3 regions of the Sphingomonas floccifaciens genome follow, and region 3 is predicted to be linked to each of the others. Evidence: predicted binding sites of a transcription regulator. Region 3 holds the regulator's gene; each other region holds the start of a gene.
The links. Region 3 encodes LexA, which represses DNA repair genes until DNA is damaged. Its sites were predicted from a motif close to GTTCCNCNCTTGTTCT; they were not measured.

Region 1: the regulator LexA is predicted to act here: its motif matches at 1,985-2,000, upstream of radA (DNA repair protein RadA).
Region 2: the regulator LexA is predicted to act here: its motif matches at 2,068-2,083, upstream of ACFSC3_RS14075 (DNA recombination protein RmuC).

The regions. Positions count from the first base shown of each region.
Region 1 covers NZ_JBHUFC010000002.1:494,015-499,034, forward strand. The annotation lists gene ACFSC3_RS05240 (glycosyltransferase family 4 protein) at 1-1,096, opposite strand, end outside; gene radA (DNA repair protein RadA) at 2,022-3,395, shown strand; gene ACFSC3_RS05250 (CvpA family protein) at 3,547-4,110, shown strand; gene ACFSC3_RS05255 (iron-sulfur cluster assembly scaffold protein) at 4,363-4,800, shown strand; gene ACFSC3_RS05260 (cation:proton antiporter domain-containing protein) at 4,797-5,020, shown strand, end outside.
Region 2 covers NZ_JBHUFC010000006.1:110,178-115,197, forward strand. The annotation lists gene ACFSC3_RS14070 (META domain-containing protein) at 1-508, shown strand, start outside; gene ACFSC3_RS14075 (DNA recombination protein RmuC) at 620-2,047, opposite strand; gene def (peptide deformylase) at 2,274-2,798, opposite strand; gene recR (recombination mediator RecR) at 2,831-3,427, opposite strand; gene fmt (methionyl-tRNA formyltransferase) at 3,486-4,403, shown strand; gene truA (tRNA pseudouridine(38-40) synthase TruA) at 4,400-5,020, shown strand, end outside.
Region 3 covers NZ_JBHUFC010000006.1:350,812-355,831, forward strand. The annotation lists gene trpD (anthranilate phosphoribosyltransferase) at 1-253, shown strand, start outside; gene trpC (indole-3-glycerol phosphate synthase TrpC) at 250-1,083, shown strand; gene moaC (cyclic pyranopterin monophosphate synthase MoaC) at 1,163-1,639, shown strand; gene ACFSC3_RS15275 (molybdopterin molybdotransferase MoeA) at 1,644-2,825, shown strand; gene lexA (transcriptional repressor LexA) at 2,881-3,561, shown strand; gene ACFSC3_RS15285 (ComEC/Rec2 family competence protein) at 4,078-5,020, opposite strand, start outside.

The DNA.
Region 1 (5,020 bases), on a different contig from region 3:
AACCGAGCGCCGCCGCGTGCCCGGCATCGCCCATCGATCGCCGGAGCGCGGGGTCGGTGACGATCCGCTGGATCGCATCGGCATAGGCACCGACGTCACGCGGGGGCACGAGAAAGCCTGTCCGCCCTTCCTCGACCAGATCGACCGCGCCGGTCGCTCGCGCGGCGACCACCGGAACCGCGCTCGCCATCGCTTCGGTCGTCACGTTGCCGAACGTCTCGGTCACGCTGGGGTTGAAGAATACGTCCATCGAAGCGACTGCGCGGCCGAGCGCATCGCCCGACTGGAAGCCGGTGAAGATCGCGCCGGGCACGCGCTCGGCGAACCAGTCCCGCGCCGGGCCGTCGCCAACTACCAGCACCTTGAGCGCCACGCCACGCCGCGTCAGTTCGCGCGCGACGTCGGCGAAGATGTCGAGGCCCTTTTCCTTCACCAGCCGGCCGAGGAAGCCGATCGCCATGTCGTTGTCGGCGATACCGAGCCCGCGCCGCCACGCCAGATCGCGGCGGTCGGGGCGGAAACGGTCATGATCGATCCCGCGCGACCAGATGCCGATCGGGGTCGAGACGCCCCAGTCCTTCAGGATGTCAATGATGCTGGGGCTCGGCACGACCACGCGGTCGGCGCGATCGTAGAAGCGCTTCAGCATCCAGATCAGCGGGGACTCGATAAAGCCAAGGCGATAATAGCGCGGGTAGGTCTCGAACCTAGTGTGGAGCGACGCGACCGTGCGGATGTCGCGCTTGCGCGCCCAGCTGAGCGCCGCGTGGCCGAGCAAATCGGGGGCCGAGACATGGACGATATTCGGCGCGAACGCCTCCAGGTCGGCGCGGGGGCCGGCGGGCAGGCTGCGCGCGATTTTGTATTCCCCGCGGCCGCCGACGGGGACCGGGATGGCCGGGACGCTGACAAGGTCGCCGGTGGGCGGGAAGGCCGGCTTGTCCACGGTGGGGGAATAGACCCGCACCGAGACGCCCGCGTCGAGCAGATGGCCGACGAGGCGGTTCAGCGCCTGGTTCGCGCCATCTCGGACGTAATTATAATTGCCGCTGAACAGGGCGACGCGAAGGTCGCGGGGGGATTTTGGCGGCTGCATGGGGGTGGGGCTTTAGCGGGGCGTGCCGCGTTTGACTATCTCGCTGCCACCGGCGCTGCTTTGCTTACGGCGCCCAAGTTACCGAAAGGATAGCATAGCCCGACGCCGCACGGCCCATGATATCCATGGCGGACTTAACAGTGACCCGCTGCAAAGCGATCTGACACATTCGCTCGCCGATTGCCGGATGTGGCGCTGCGATCGATTGGCACGTAACGACCTTACCGTCAGCACTTGTCGCAAGTAACGCGGTCGCCACACCGGACGGCCTTCCTGGAACGCCCGCAGGATAATCCCCTGCACCGAAGAAACGTCCCGGATTGAGAGGCTTTGCGACCCGGTTTTCGAACCAAGCCGCTGGATCGACGCCCAGCTTGACGAGGGTATCGCGGTGACACGCCTTCAAAGCTACGACGGCATTTCCGATCCCTGCCGCTGGAAAGGCGAAGTTCTTTCGGCCGAGAGAAAGCGACAGATCAGAGACATCGGGTGGAATCGCATCGGCATTCGATGCCGGTAGCGTCGAGCGAACGATACGCCGGCCGTCACCGCATCTCGCGTATAGCCCGGAATATCTTGCGAGTTTGACACCAGGGAAACGGCGACCGCGGTGTCCCCACCTTTGATACTGGGGATAACACTCGCCGGACCGATGACATTTAGTTCGTACGCAGTCTGAAAAGTCGAAGGTGCGAGACGGAGGATCAGGCGTTCGTCATTGACCGCAAATTGCCGAGCGATGCTGCAAGGAAAGGGCGTTTGAGAAAGCTGCCAAGGACCGACAGGCGTTGCGGTTCCGTTCGCGGTAGCCAAGAGAAGGGCGACAGATAACGCGGCTGGCATCGTGTAATCATCGGGAATTTTTCACGCAGTCGCAAGATTTGTCGTGTTCCCCAATCGTTCTGCACGCGCTATCGTAGATCGTATGGCCAAACCCCAGAAACGCTACGTCTGCCACTCCTGCGGCTCGGTGTCGCACCGGTGGGCGGGGCAGTGCGGCGATTGCCAGGAATGGAACACGCTGGTCGAGGACGCGGGCGGCAACGTCACGCCCTTCTCGGCCAAGCATAATCTGCAATCCGGCGGACGCGCGATCCTGATGTCGGGGCTTGATACCGACATCGCGCTGCCCGACCGGATGGAAACCGGCATCGCCGAACTCGACCGCGCGCTGGGCGGCGGGTTCGTCGAGGGGTCGGCGACGCTGATCGGCGGCGATCCGGGGATCGGCAAGTCGACCCTGCTGCTCCAGGCGGCGGCTAAGCTGGCGCTGGCGGGCAAGTCGGTCGCCTATGTCTCGGGCGAAGAGGCGGCGGATCAGGTGCGGTTGCGCGCGCGGCGCCTGGGCCTCGGCAATGCGCCGGTTCAGCTGGCGGCGGCGACCAGCGTGCGCGATATTCTGACGACGGTCGGGCAGGGGAACGTGCCCGACCTGCTGATCATCGATTCGATCCAGACGATGCATTCCGACCTGATCGAAGGCGCGCCGGGGACGGTCAGTCAGGTCCGCGCGTCCTCGGGCGAGCTGATCCGCTTCGCCAAGGAACGCGGGACCGCCGTCGTACTGGTCGGCCATGTGACCAAGGACGGGGCGATCGCCGGCCCGCGCGTGCTGGAGCATATGGTCGACACGGTGCTGGCGTTCGAGGGTGAGCGGAGTCACCTTTACCGCATCCTGCGCGCGACCAAGAACCGCTTCGGCGGCACGGACGAGATCGGCGTGTTCGCGATGGATACGGCTGGCTTGAGCGAAGTCAGCAATCCTTCGTCGCTGTTCCTGACCAGCCGGGACGAGAATGTCACCGGCACCGTCGTCTTCCCGGCGCTGGAGGGCACGCGACCGGTGCTGGTCGAGGTGCAGGCGCTGACCGTGCGGCTGGCGTCGGGCGCGACGCCGCGGCGCGCGGTGGTCGGTTGGGATAGCGGGCGGCTCGCGATGATCCTGGCGGTGCTGGAGGCGCGGTGTGGCCTCAGTTTCTCGTCGGCGGAAGTCTATCTAAACATCGCCGGCGGCTACCGGGTGCAGGACCCGGCGGCCGATCTCGCGGTGGCGGCGGCGCTCGTCTCGGCGCTCAGCGAGCGGCCGGTTCCGGCAGATGCGGTCGCGTTCGGGGAGATCGCGTTGTCGGGCGAAGTGCGCCCTGTCGCACATGGGCCGCTGCGGCTGAAGGAAGCGGCGAAGCTCGGCTTCGGGCGGGCGCTCGTGCCGGCCAAGCAGGGGGGCGAGGGGGCGGCCATGACACTGTCGAGCTTCGCCAATCTGACGCGGTTCGTTGACCATATGCTGGGGCGGGGATAATCTGGCTGCCAATAATCCCGACGTTCGTCCCGAGTAGCGATCGAGCTTGTCGAGAGCGCGTATCGAGGGATGGGTTGTCTCGATACGCCGTCTCGGCAAGCTCGACGGCTACTCGACACGAACGGTTCGGGGGTGGGGCGGGAAGAATGATATGGGCCTGACGGCGCTCGACATATTGGTGCTAATTACGGTCGGCGGCGCCGCGATCCTGGGGCTGATGCGCGGTTTCGTGACCGAAGTGCTGAGCCTGATGGCGTGGATCTTCGTCGTGTTCGCACTGAAGCTGTTCCACACGCCGCTGACCGCGATGCTGACCGATGCGGTGGGGACTGCGGCAGGGGCGGCGACTTTGGCCTTTGCGGTGATCGGCGGCATCACCTGGTTCGGCGGGCGGCTGGTCGCGAACGCGATCGGGGCGCGGACGCGGACGTCGATCCTGGGGCCGGTCGATCGGGGGCTGGGCTTCGGCTTCGGGGCGCTGAAGGGTTTGATCCTCGCGAGCCTGGCGTTCCTGATGATCGTGCTGGTGATCGACACGTTGGGCGGCGGTCCGCGGCAGCGACCGGTGTGGATCAAATCGTCGCGAACCTATCCCTTGCTGAATGCTACGTCGGCGTCGATCGCGGATTTCGTCGACCGGCGACGTAAGGGGCAGCCGGTGTTCGGGCCGGATAATGCTTCGGCGCCTGCTCCGAGGGTTTCGGAAGAGAAGTGATTTTCACGCAAAGGCGCAAAGGCGCTAAGAGGTTTCGCGCAGAGGCGCAGAGGGCGCTGAAATGGTTTGAGTGTGTTAATGACATCGTGAAAGCATCCGGAGACTTGCAGCGCGCTTCCGCGCGGAAGTCGCCTCGGCGTTCTCTGCCCCTATGCGCGCATTATCCTTTCATCTTCGCGCCTTTGCGCCTTTGCGTGATCAAACCTTCTTCTTCCTGATGCACAGCCGAAGCATCTGCCCTACATGAGCTCCGTGACCGCGCCTCTCTACAACGCCACCATCCTGCGCCTTGCCGCGTCGATCCCGCATCACGAACGTTTGCTCGAGCCGATGGCGACGGTCGAGAAGCGCTCGCCGATCTGTGGCAGTCGTGTCACCGTCGACGTCACTGTCGATGGCCAAGGCCGGATCGAAACGCTGGGAATGCTGGTCCGGGCCTGTGCGCTCGGCCAGGCGTCGGCCTCGCTGTTTGGCACAGTGGCGATCGGCAAGTCGCCCACTGAACTCGCCGCCGCGCGCGATGCGCTGACGGCGTGGCTGGCGGGAGAGCGCGATGTGCCGCCTGACTGGCCGGGGCTCGACATCTTCACTCCCGCGCTGCCGCATAGCGCGCGGCATCCGTCGATCCGCCTCGTGTTCGAGGCTGCAGCCGAAGCCGCCGATCTCGCCAACAAGGCGACCGCGCGATGAACGAAGCGGCTCACGCCAGCGGCAGCCTGTTGCACGATGCCGTCCCGCTGCTCGGCTTCGCGCTGGTCTTCGTCCTGATCTTCCGCCGCCTCGGGCTCGGTGCCACGCTCGGCTACCTCGTCGCCGGCGCCGTCGTGGGGCCGCAGCTGCTCGGCCTCGTCGGCGGGGCGGAATCCAAGATGCACATCGCCGAGCTCGGCATCGTGCTGCTGCTGTTCCT
Region 2 (5,020 bases), 240 kb from region 3:
GCCGCGGCCGATCGTCAGCATCAACGGCGAACTCTACCGCACGTCGCGGATGACCGTCGATATCACCCACACCCGCTGTTCGGACGGGATGAGCGACCGGACCTACGCCGACACCGTCCGCGTACTGATCGGACGGCAAGAATTGAGCGGCTGTGGCGGCAAGATCATCAGCGACGGCGAAGCGAACGCGCTGACCGGCACATGGTGGATCGACGCGCTGAACGGGCGCCCCGTCCGCCTTGCACGGCCAGCAACCCTGACCTTCGCGGCCGACCGCCTGTCGGGGAATATCTGCAACGGCTTCGGCGGCGCATACCGGTTCCAGCGCGGCACGCTGACGACGCGGGACATCATCGGCACGCAGATGGCGTGCATGGATGGCCGAACACAGGTCGAGACGGCGCTGTTCGCCACGTTGCGCAAGCCGCTGAAGGTCTCGAGCGGCCACGCGGGCGCATTGGTTCTGTCCGACGGTCGGTCGAGCGTGACGCTCCGGCGGATGCCCTGACACTTCACCGTTCGTGCTGAGCTTGTCGAAGCACCGTTCTTTGAGCCGCGAGCGATGGGCGGGCGTATCGAAGTACGGTGCTTCGACAAGCTCATCACGAACGGAAAGCGGCTATTCCGCCGCTTCCTTCTCAGTCGCCCCGACTTCCGCCGTCGGCTGCAAATCGGCGATCGGCAGCATCGCGACATCGACCGCCGTCTGCCGCGCGAGCGAATCGACGGTATCAACACCCTCAATCTCCTTCGCCCCCGTCCCCACGCTCAGGTCGCGGAAGCGGCGGGCGGAGACGAGGACCCGGCCCTCGAAGCTCGCGACGAACTTGTTGTAATTGTCGACCGCTGAATTGAGCCCGCCGCCGACCCGTTTCAGATGCGTCGCCGCGGTCGCCAGTCGCTCGTGCAGCTCCTTGCCCAGCGCGTCGACGGCGCGGGCGTCGTCGATCAGTTTTTCCTGACGCCAGATGTTGGCGATCGTCTTGGCAATGGCGACCAGGTTGGTCGGGGTCGCCAGCAGAACGCGGCGCTCGATCGCCCATTCCCACAGCCGAGGATCCTGCTCCAGCGCGGCGAACAGGAAATGCTCGCCGGGAATGTACATCACGACATAGTCGGCCGCGTCGCCGAACTTGTCCCAATAGCTTTTGGAGCCGAGCTGCTGCGCATGATTCCGAACCGAGGCGGCATGCGCGTTCATCGCCCGCGTCCGCGTCTCGTCGTCGATCGCATCGCTCGCATCGAGGAAGGCATTCAGCGAGCATTTCGCGTCGATCACCAGCTTCCGCCCACCCGGCAGACGGACGATGACATCGGGCCGCAGCACGCCGTCGTCGGTGCCGACGACCACTTCCTGCTGGAAATCGGCAAATGGCGAAAGGCCGGCCTGCTCCAGCACGTTGCGCAGCGACTGCTCGCCCCAGCGCCCGCGTGCCTTGGGACTGGTGCGCAGCGCATTGACCAGCTTGGCCGTCTCGTCCCGAACCTGCCCCTGGCCGGCCCGGACCTGCTCGACCGCCTCACGGAGCCCCGCATAGCTGTCGACCCGCTCCTTCTCGACCCGGTGCAGCCCCTCTTCGTAGCGCTTGAGCGTCGTCTCGACCGGTGCCAGCAGGGCCTTGATCTTCGCCTCGTTCGCCTCGCCAGCCTGCCCGAAGCGGGCATCGGCGCGCTTCAGGAAGTTCTCCTGCGCGGTGTCGAGCACCTTCGCCCCAAGCTCGCGGAACTGAGCGGCCATCGCCTCGCGGTCGGCCTTGAACTCGGCGAACCGCGATTCGAACGCGGCGGCCTTGGTCCGCAACTCGACGCATTCGAGCCGCGCGCGATCGCGTTCCTCGGTGGTGACTTCCAGCGCCTCGCGCAGCTCGGGCATGTCGCGCACCCGTTCGGAGGCGACCGCGAGTTCGGAGATGGCCCGCTTGAACTCTGCTTCGCGCGCGTCGCGCTCGGCGCGGACGGTCGCCACGCCGCGGCTGCCGAGCAGCGAGCCGACGCCGACGCCGATCAGGAGCGCCAGGACGATCAGGAGGAAGGCGGTGGAATCCATGAAAATGCTCGACGCTGGCGGGAACAGATATCGAACCTATCCCGCGAGCGGACGGGGGACAAGCGGTGTGCGGTGAGGCGTTACGAGCCCCTCCCGGCCGTCATCCCCGCGCAGGCGGGGATCAATTCTGGCTGGCGTCGCGGAAACAACCGCATCCTCTCCATCAATTGATCCCCGCCTTCGCGAGGATGACGGTTGAGAGGATGCGAGCGACGCCGCCGAGGGTTCAGCCGATCCGCCGCGCCTTGTTCAGCTTCTTCACGATCATGTCCCGCTTCAGCCGCGAGATGTGATCGATTAACAGCACGCCGTTCAGATGGTCGATCTCATGCTGCATGCAGGTCGCGAGCAGGCCGTCCATATCGGCCTCCTGCTGCGCTCCGTCACGGTCCAGCCACTTCACGCGGCAGCGGGCGGGACGCTCGACCTCGGCATATTGCTCCGGGATCGACAGGCAGCCCTCGTTGTACTTGGACATTTCCTCACTGACCGAGAGGATCTCCGGGTTCACGAACGCCTTGGGATTGCGGACGGGCTTGCCCTCCTCGTCCTCGCCTTCCTGCAGGTCGATCACGACGACGCGCTTCTCGACACCCACCTGCGTCGCGGCGAGGCCGATGCCGTGCGCGTCGTACATCGTGTCGAACATATCGTCGATCAACGTACGGACGGCGTCGTCCACCTGGGCGACGGGTTCGGCAACGGCGCGAAGTCTCGCGTCGGGGATTTCGAGAATGGTCATCACGGTCATGCCGTGCGGCTAATCCGGTCGGGGGCGGTGCGTCAAGCGACGGGACGCCGCGCCCGCAGCGCCTGCGCCAGGGTGCCGTCGTCGAGATAGTCGAGCTCACCGCCCACCGGCAGGCCATGGGCGAGCTGCGTCACGCGAACCGGAAAGCGTTCGATCCGCTCGGCGACATAATGCGCGGTGGTCTGCCCCTCCAGCGTCGCGTTCATCGCCAGCACGACCTCGTCGATCCCGCCCGCCTCGATCCGGCGGACCAGACCATCGATCGCGAGATCCTCGGGCCGCACGCCCTCCAGCGCCGACAGCCGCCCGCCGAGCACATGGAACTTGCCGGGAAACAGCCGTGACCGGTCGAGCGCCCAAAGGTCCGCCACCTCCTCCACCACGCACAGCGACCGCAGGTCGCGGCGCGGATCGGCGCAGATTGCGCACGGGTTCGACGTGTCGACATTCCCACACACGCCACACGTTTCCAGCCGTTCGTTGACGGCCGCCAGCGCGGACAGCAGCGGCGCCAGCGTCGTCTCGCGCCGCTTCAACAGGTGCAGCACCGCCCGCCGCGCCGATCGCGGCCCGAGGCCGGGGAGCCGCGCCAGCGCGTTGGTAAGAGCTTCGATCTCGGGTGATGCCATGACGCAGGAACAGATAGGGGGTTGCGCCGACGCACGCCAGCGTGGAAGCGCATCGCCCATGCGGATCGTCTTCATGGGAACCCCCGACTTCGCGGTGCCGACGCTCGACGCGCTCGTCGCCGCCGGACACGATGTCGTCGCGGCCTATAGCCAGCCCCCACGTCCGGGCGGGCGGCGCGGCAAGGCGGCGGTGGCCTCGCCGGTTCATCAACGGGCGGAGGCACTGGGCATTTCCGTCCTCACCCCCGTCAGCCTGCGCGATGTTCAGGCTCAGGCGGATTTTGCTGCCCATGCCGCCGATGTCGCGGTCGTGGCGGCCTACGGCCTGATCCTGCCGCGCGCCGTGCTGGACGCGCCACGTCATGGCTGCCTCAACGTCCACGGCTCGCTCCTCCCCCGCTGGCGTGGGGCTGCTCCCATCCAGCGCGCGATTCTGGCCGGCGATGCGGAAACCGGGGTCGGGATCATGCAGATGGAAGCGGGCCTCGATACCGGCCCTGTCCGCGCGGAGGGTCGCACTCCGATCGACGGCAAGACGGCGGGCGATCTCACCGCCGAACTCGCGGTGATGGGCGCGCGTCTGATGGTGGAGGTGCTCGCTAATCTCGACGCCCATCCGGCGGTAGCGCAACCCGACGACGGCGTGACCTATGCCGCCAAGATCGACAAGGCCGAAACGCGGCTTAGCTTCACCGGCACCGCGGCCGACGTCGAGCGACAGGTCCGCGCGTTCAATCCTCCCGGCGCCTGGTTCGAACATGGCGGGGAACGGGTTCGGGTGCTCCAGGCCGTCATTTGCCCCCGAACCGACACGCAGCCGCAGCAAGCTCCGGGCACGGTGCTCGACGATGACCTGACCATCGCCTGCGCGGACGGCGCCATCCGCCCCACCAGCGTTCAGCGCGCCGGGCGGGGCGTCATGACGACGGCCGAACTCCTCCGCGGCTTTCCCATCTCGCCCGGCACCCGGCTGTGACGCGCTTCGCCCTCACCATCGAATATGACGGCCGCCCGTTCATGGGCTGGCAGCGGCAGGATCACGGCCCGAGCGTTCAGCAGGCAGTCGAAGAAGCGGTTACGCGCATCACCGGCGAGACAGCGCTGGTCTATGCCTCCGGCCGGACCGACGCCGGGGTCCATGCCCGCGCGATGCCTGCCCATGTCGAGCTCGCCCGCGAGATCACCCCGTTTCGCCTGATGGAGGCGCTCAACGCCCATCTTCGCCCCCAGCCGGTCGCGGTCATCGGCGCGCGGGTCGTGCCGGACGACTGGCACGCCCGCTTCTCCTGCCTTGGCCGGCATTACGAATATCGCATCGTCAACCGCCGCGCGCCGCTGACCTGGGACAAGGGGCTCGCATGGCAGTTCGCGCGTCCACTAGACGCGGACGCAATGGCCGCCGGTGCCGCGCGGTTGGTTGGGCGGCATGATTTCACCACTTTTCGGTCCGCCCATTGCCAGGCGGATAGTCCCGTTCGCACACTCGACCGGCTCGATGTCGATCGGATCGGAGACATCGTCACGATCCGCGCGTCGGCGCGATCGTTTCTGCACCATCAGGTCCGCTCGATGGTCGGGTGTCTTTCGCTGGTC
Region 3 (5,020 bases):
GGACGCCGGCCTCCCTCGCGGCCCGCTCTCCGCCATCCGGGGCGGCGACCCCGCATATAACGCGCTCGCCCTCCGCCGCCTGCTGACCGGCGAGCACGGCCCCTACCGCGACGCCGTCCTGCTCAACGCCGCCGCCGCGCTGGTCATTGCGCAGGCCGCCCCCGACCTCACCGAAGGCGCCGCGCTCGCCGCCGAAGCGCTCGACGCCGGCCGCGCGAACGCGCTGCTCGATTCCTGGATCGCCTACGCATGACGACGATGCTCGATACCATCCTGGCGACGAAGCGCGACGAGGTGGCGACACGCCGCCGCGCGACATCGCTCGCCGACCTGTCGGCCCTCGCACTGGCCCAGACCCCGCCCCGTGGTTTCCGCCGCGCGCTCGATGCGAAGGCGGCGACCGGCTATGGCCTGATCGCCGAGATCAAGAAGGCGTCGCCGTCCAAGGGTCTGATCCGCGAGGACTTCGATCCCCCGGCGCATGCCCGCGCCTATGAGGCGGGCGGCGCCGCCTGTCTGTCGGTGCTGACCGATGCGCCCTATTTCCTGGGCCACGAAGACTATCTGATCGCCGCCCGCGCCGCCTGCCGCCTGCCGGTGATCCGCAAGGACTTCATGGTCGACCCCTGGCAGGTGATCGAGGCGCGGACGATCGGCGCCGACGCGATCCTGATCATCGTCGCCGCACTCGACGACGGCGCGATGGCAGAGATCGAAGATGCCGCGATCGGCCTGGGCATGGACGTGCTGGTCGAGGTCCACGACGCCGACGAACTCGACCGGGCGCTGGCGCTGAAGTCGCGATTGATCGGGGTGAATAACCGAAATCTCAAGGACTTCACGGTCGATTTTGCGCGCACCTACGAACTCGTCGGCCGCGCGCCGGAGGGCTGCACCTTTGTCGCGGAAAGCGGCCTCACCACCCGCGCCGAGCTCGACGCGATGGCCGAACACGACATCCGCTGCTTCCTGGTCGGCGAGTCCCTTATGCGCCAGGCGGATGTCGAAGCCGCGACGCGCGCACTGCTTTCCCCTCTCCCCGCGGGAGAGGGAGGAGCCCGCGCCGAAGGCGTGGGAGGGTGAGGGTAGCGATGACGCCTACCCCCGCCCTCACCCTTCCGCCGGCTGCGCCGGCTCCCTCCCTCTCCCACGGGGAGAGGGAATGAACGACCTCACCCACCTCGACTCTACCGGCGCCGCGCACATGGTCGACGTCGGCGCGAAGCCCGCGACCCAGCGCCGCGCCGTCGCACGCGGTCGCATCATCATGTCGGCGAAGGCGATCGCGGCCATCCGCGACGGCAGCAACAAGAAGGGCGACGTCCTCGCCACCGCGCGCATCGCCGGCATCATGGCTGCGAAGCGCACGTCGGACCTGATCCCGCTCTGCCACCCGCTCCCGCTGACGAAGGCGTCGATCGACCTCGACCTCGACGACACCGGCATCACCGTCACCGCGACCTGCGCCACCGCCGGCCAGACCGGGGTCGAGATGGAGGCGCTGACCGCCGCCACCGTCGCACTGCTCACGCTCTACGACATGGCGAAGGCGATCGATAAGGGGATGGTCATCGACCACGTCCGGCTGCTGGAAAAGACCGGCGGCAAGTCGGGCGACTGGTTCGCGGCGGACGCCTGACGCCATGCCCCTGCTTCCCGTCGCCGAGGCCCAGGCCCGCGTCCTCGCGCTCGGCACGCCGCTCGCGATCGAGCATGTCGCACTGGCCGAAGCGGCGCATCGCTATGCCGCCGCCGACATCCGTGCGCGCCGCACGCAACCGGCGAGCGATCTGTCGGCGATGGATGGCTATGCGATCCGCCATGCCGATCTCGGCCGCCCGCTACGCCTGATCGGCGAAAGCGCGGCCGGTCGCCCCTTTACCGGCGCGGTCGGCGCAGGCGAGAGCGTACGCATCTTCACCGGCGCGACGATGCCGGCGGGGGCCGACTGCGTGCTGGTGCAGGAGGAAGCCCGCGCGGAGGGCGACATCATTCACCTTTCCGGCGAAGGACCCGCCCACCCCGGCCGGAACGTCCGCCGCCGCGGTCTGGATTTCGCCGACGGTGACGTTCTGATCCCCGCGGGTGCCGCGATCACGCCCGCCAGGCTCGCCGTCGCGGCGATCGGGGGGCACGCGACCCTGCCCGTCCACGCCCGTGTCCGGGTCGCGATCGCCGCGACGGGGGATGAGCTGGTGCCTGCCGGCCAGTCTCTCGATGCCGGGCAACTGCCGGAATCAAACGGCGTCATGCTTGCCGCGATGCTCGCCCCGCTGGGCGTCGACATCCTCGATCTCGGCATCCTGCCCGACCGCGCCGACGCACTTGAGGCGGCGTTCCGTGCCGTCGATGCCGATGTGCTGGTGACGACGGGCGGCGCGTCGGTCGGCGATCACGACCTCGTCCGTCCTGCGCTCGAAGCCGCTGGCGCAACGATCGATTTCTGGCGGATAGCGCTACGTCCCGGCAAGCCGATGATGGCCGGGCGGCTGGGACGGGCGGTCGTCATGGGCCTGCCGGGCAATCCGGTCTCGGCCTTCGTCACCGCCGAACTGTTCGTGAAGCCGCTCGTTCGACACCTCGCCGGCGCGGCCGATCCCTCCCCGCCAACGCTCACCGCAAAACTGGGAGAGGATTTGCCGGCGAACGGCGAGCGCACCGACTATCTGCGCGCCGAACTTCGCGATGGCGCCGCATTCGCCTCGACCATCCAGGACAGCTCGATGCTCCGGACGCTGGCGCGGTCGACCTGCCTGATCGTCCGGCCGCCGCACGCCACCGCCGCCCGATTCGGCGACTCGGCGGAAATCCTGATGATCGCTTGACAGGCCCGGGAACAAACCGCATACGTTCGTCGTCTGTTCCGGGACGGAGGCCCTCATGCTCACCAAGAAGCAGCACGAACTCATCTGCTTCATCAACGATTCCCTGAACGAGAGCGGCGTGTCGCCCTCGTTCGAGGAGATGAAGGAGGCGCTCGACCTCAAGTCGAAGTCGGGCGTGCATCGCCTGATCTCGGCTCTGGAGGAACGCGGCTTCCTGCGCCGCCTGCCGAACCGTGCCCGCGCACTCGAAGTGCTGAAGATGCCGGAGCGGGCCGATGCGAAGGCTGCCAAGCCCGCGCCGCAGCCCTCAACTTCGTCAACATTCGCGGGCAAGACGCCACCCGCGCCGGCGAACGACGTGATCGAAATCCCGCTCCACGGCCGCATCGCCGCGGGCGTTCCGATCGAGGCGATGGAAGGGGCGACGATGCTGCCCGTCCCCGCCGCGCTGCTCGGGTCGGGCGAGCACTACGCGCTGGAAGTGTCGGGCGACTCGATGGTCGAGAAGGGCATTCTCGACGGCGACTATGCGCTGATCCGCCGCACCGAGACCGCGCGCGACGGCGACATCGTCGTCGCGCTGATCGACGAGAACGAGGCGACGCTGAAGACCTTCTACCGCGAAGGCAGCATGGTCCGACTCGACCCGGCCAACCGCTCCTATGATCCGCAGCGCTACAGCGCGCGACAGGTTCGCGTGCAGGGCAAGCTGGCCGGGTTACTGCGTCGCTATTGAGAATAGGCCCTGACCCGTCTCGAAATGGGACGGATCGGGAGCTTCGGTGTGTCGGGCGAGATGGTCGCGCGAAAGCTGGCAACGGCTATCGGCGGCCTTGATTGCAGGAGGCGAGCACTTTGGAGCGTCGCCGTAACCGGGACAGGACCGGCCCTAACCGCTGCCGGGCTGGTGGGAGGCGTGGCCAAAGACTCCACTTGGCCGGCGGCCGCTTGGAGTTTTGAATGGTTTGAGGCCAATCAACTAAGGTGAAGCACAACCGGGCTCCGGCGGAGGCCGAAGCGTCGGCGGGCGGCGGCGCTTGGGCTGCCGCGGTGCCGGTCTTCGCCGAAAGGCAGGATGGGTCGATCTGGCTGGAAAACATTCCAATGACTCAATCCTTCTCCGTTCGTGCTGAGCGAAGTCGAAGCACCTGAGTCTCCTGCCCCCTATGACCTTGCCCAAGACATGCGGCGTCCTCGCTCAGGGCGAGCGGATCGGGTGGAGGTCCGACGGGCCTACCCGACCGATTGGAGATCAGCGCACCGTTTTTCCGTGCGGGCCGGGCCTAGGCTGGTCGTTTTCACGCCCCCTCGGCGGCATTACGGCGGGCGGACGAACCCAGGGATGCGATCCATGATCATCGGCCACCCGACGCACCAGCAGTGGCGCAAAGCTCACCGCGACGCCGCCTGACGTGCGCAAAGTCACACCGTCCAGTTTGAGCCATCTCGGCCGGCACGTCCGCGGCAGGCGTCGTTCGCTGACTACGACATCGGCCCGCCTGCAGGCCGCCGTGAGGTCTGCGATATCCAGGTGATAACTACTGCGCGTCGCCAGCACCCGCCACGTTCGCCCACCTCGCGTGATCCGTGCCAGGCAGAGATCGGCATTGCACCGCGCCTGCCGCATGTCGTCGATCGCCGGAAGTTCGCCATCCGCGCCGCCGCCTTCTGCCAGAAGATCGCGGACATAATCTCCGGCCCGTTCTCGCAAGACCGCCAACTGCGCGTCATCCATCCGAACCGCCAGATGCCGCCCGTCGCCGGTCACGATCAGATCGGGCGCGGGGGTTGCCAAAGCCCACCCCGCCCCCGCCAAAACGGGCGCCACGCCGACCCAGCGCACCGGCGTCCGCCACAACAACACCCAGATCCCGCCGCCGACCATCAAACCAAAGGCACCGCGGGGCATCATCGGCAACGCCGCGACCGCGCCGGGCGCGTCCGCTGTGGTGCGGGCGATCCAGAGCAGCAGCGCCAAAGCCTTGCCACACAGCCACCAGAAAGGCGCGCCGAAACCGACCGCGTCGAGGCTCAACGCCAGCGCCTCGAGTGGCATGATGACGAACGTCGTCAGCGGGATCGCAACGATATTGGCGAGCGCGCCGTACAGTCCCGCCTTGTGGAAGTGGAACAGAGCGATCGGCATCAACACCGCCTCGACCGCCAGCCCCGTCAGCAGCAATGATGCAAGGCTG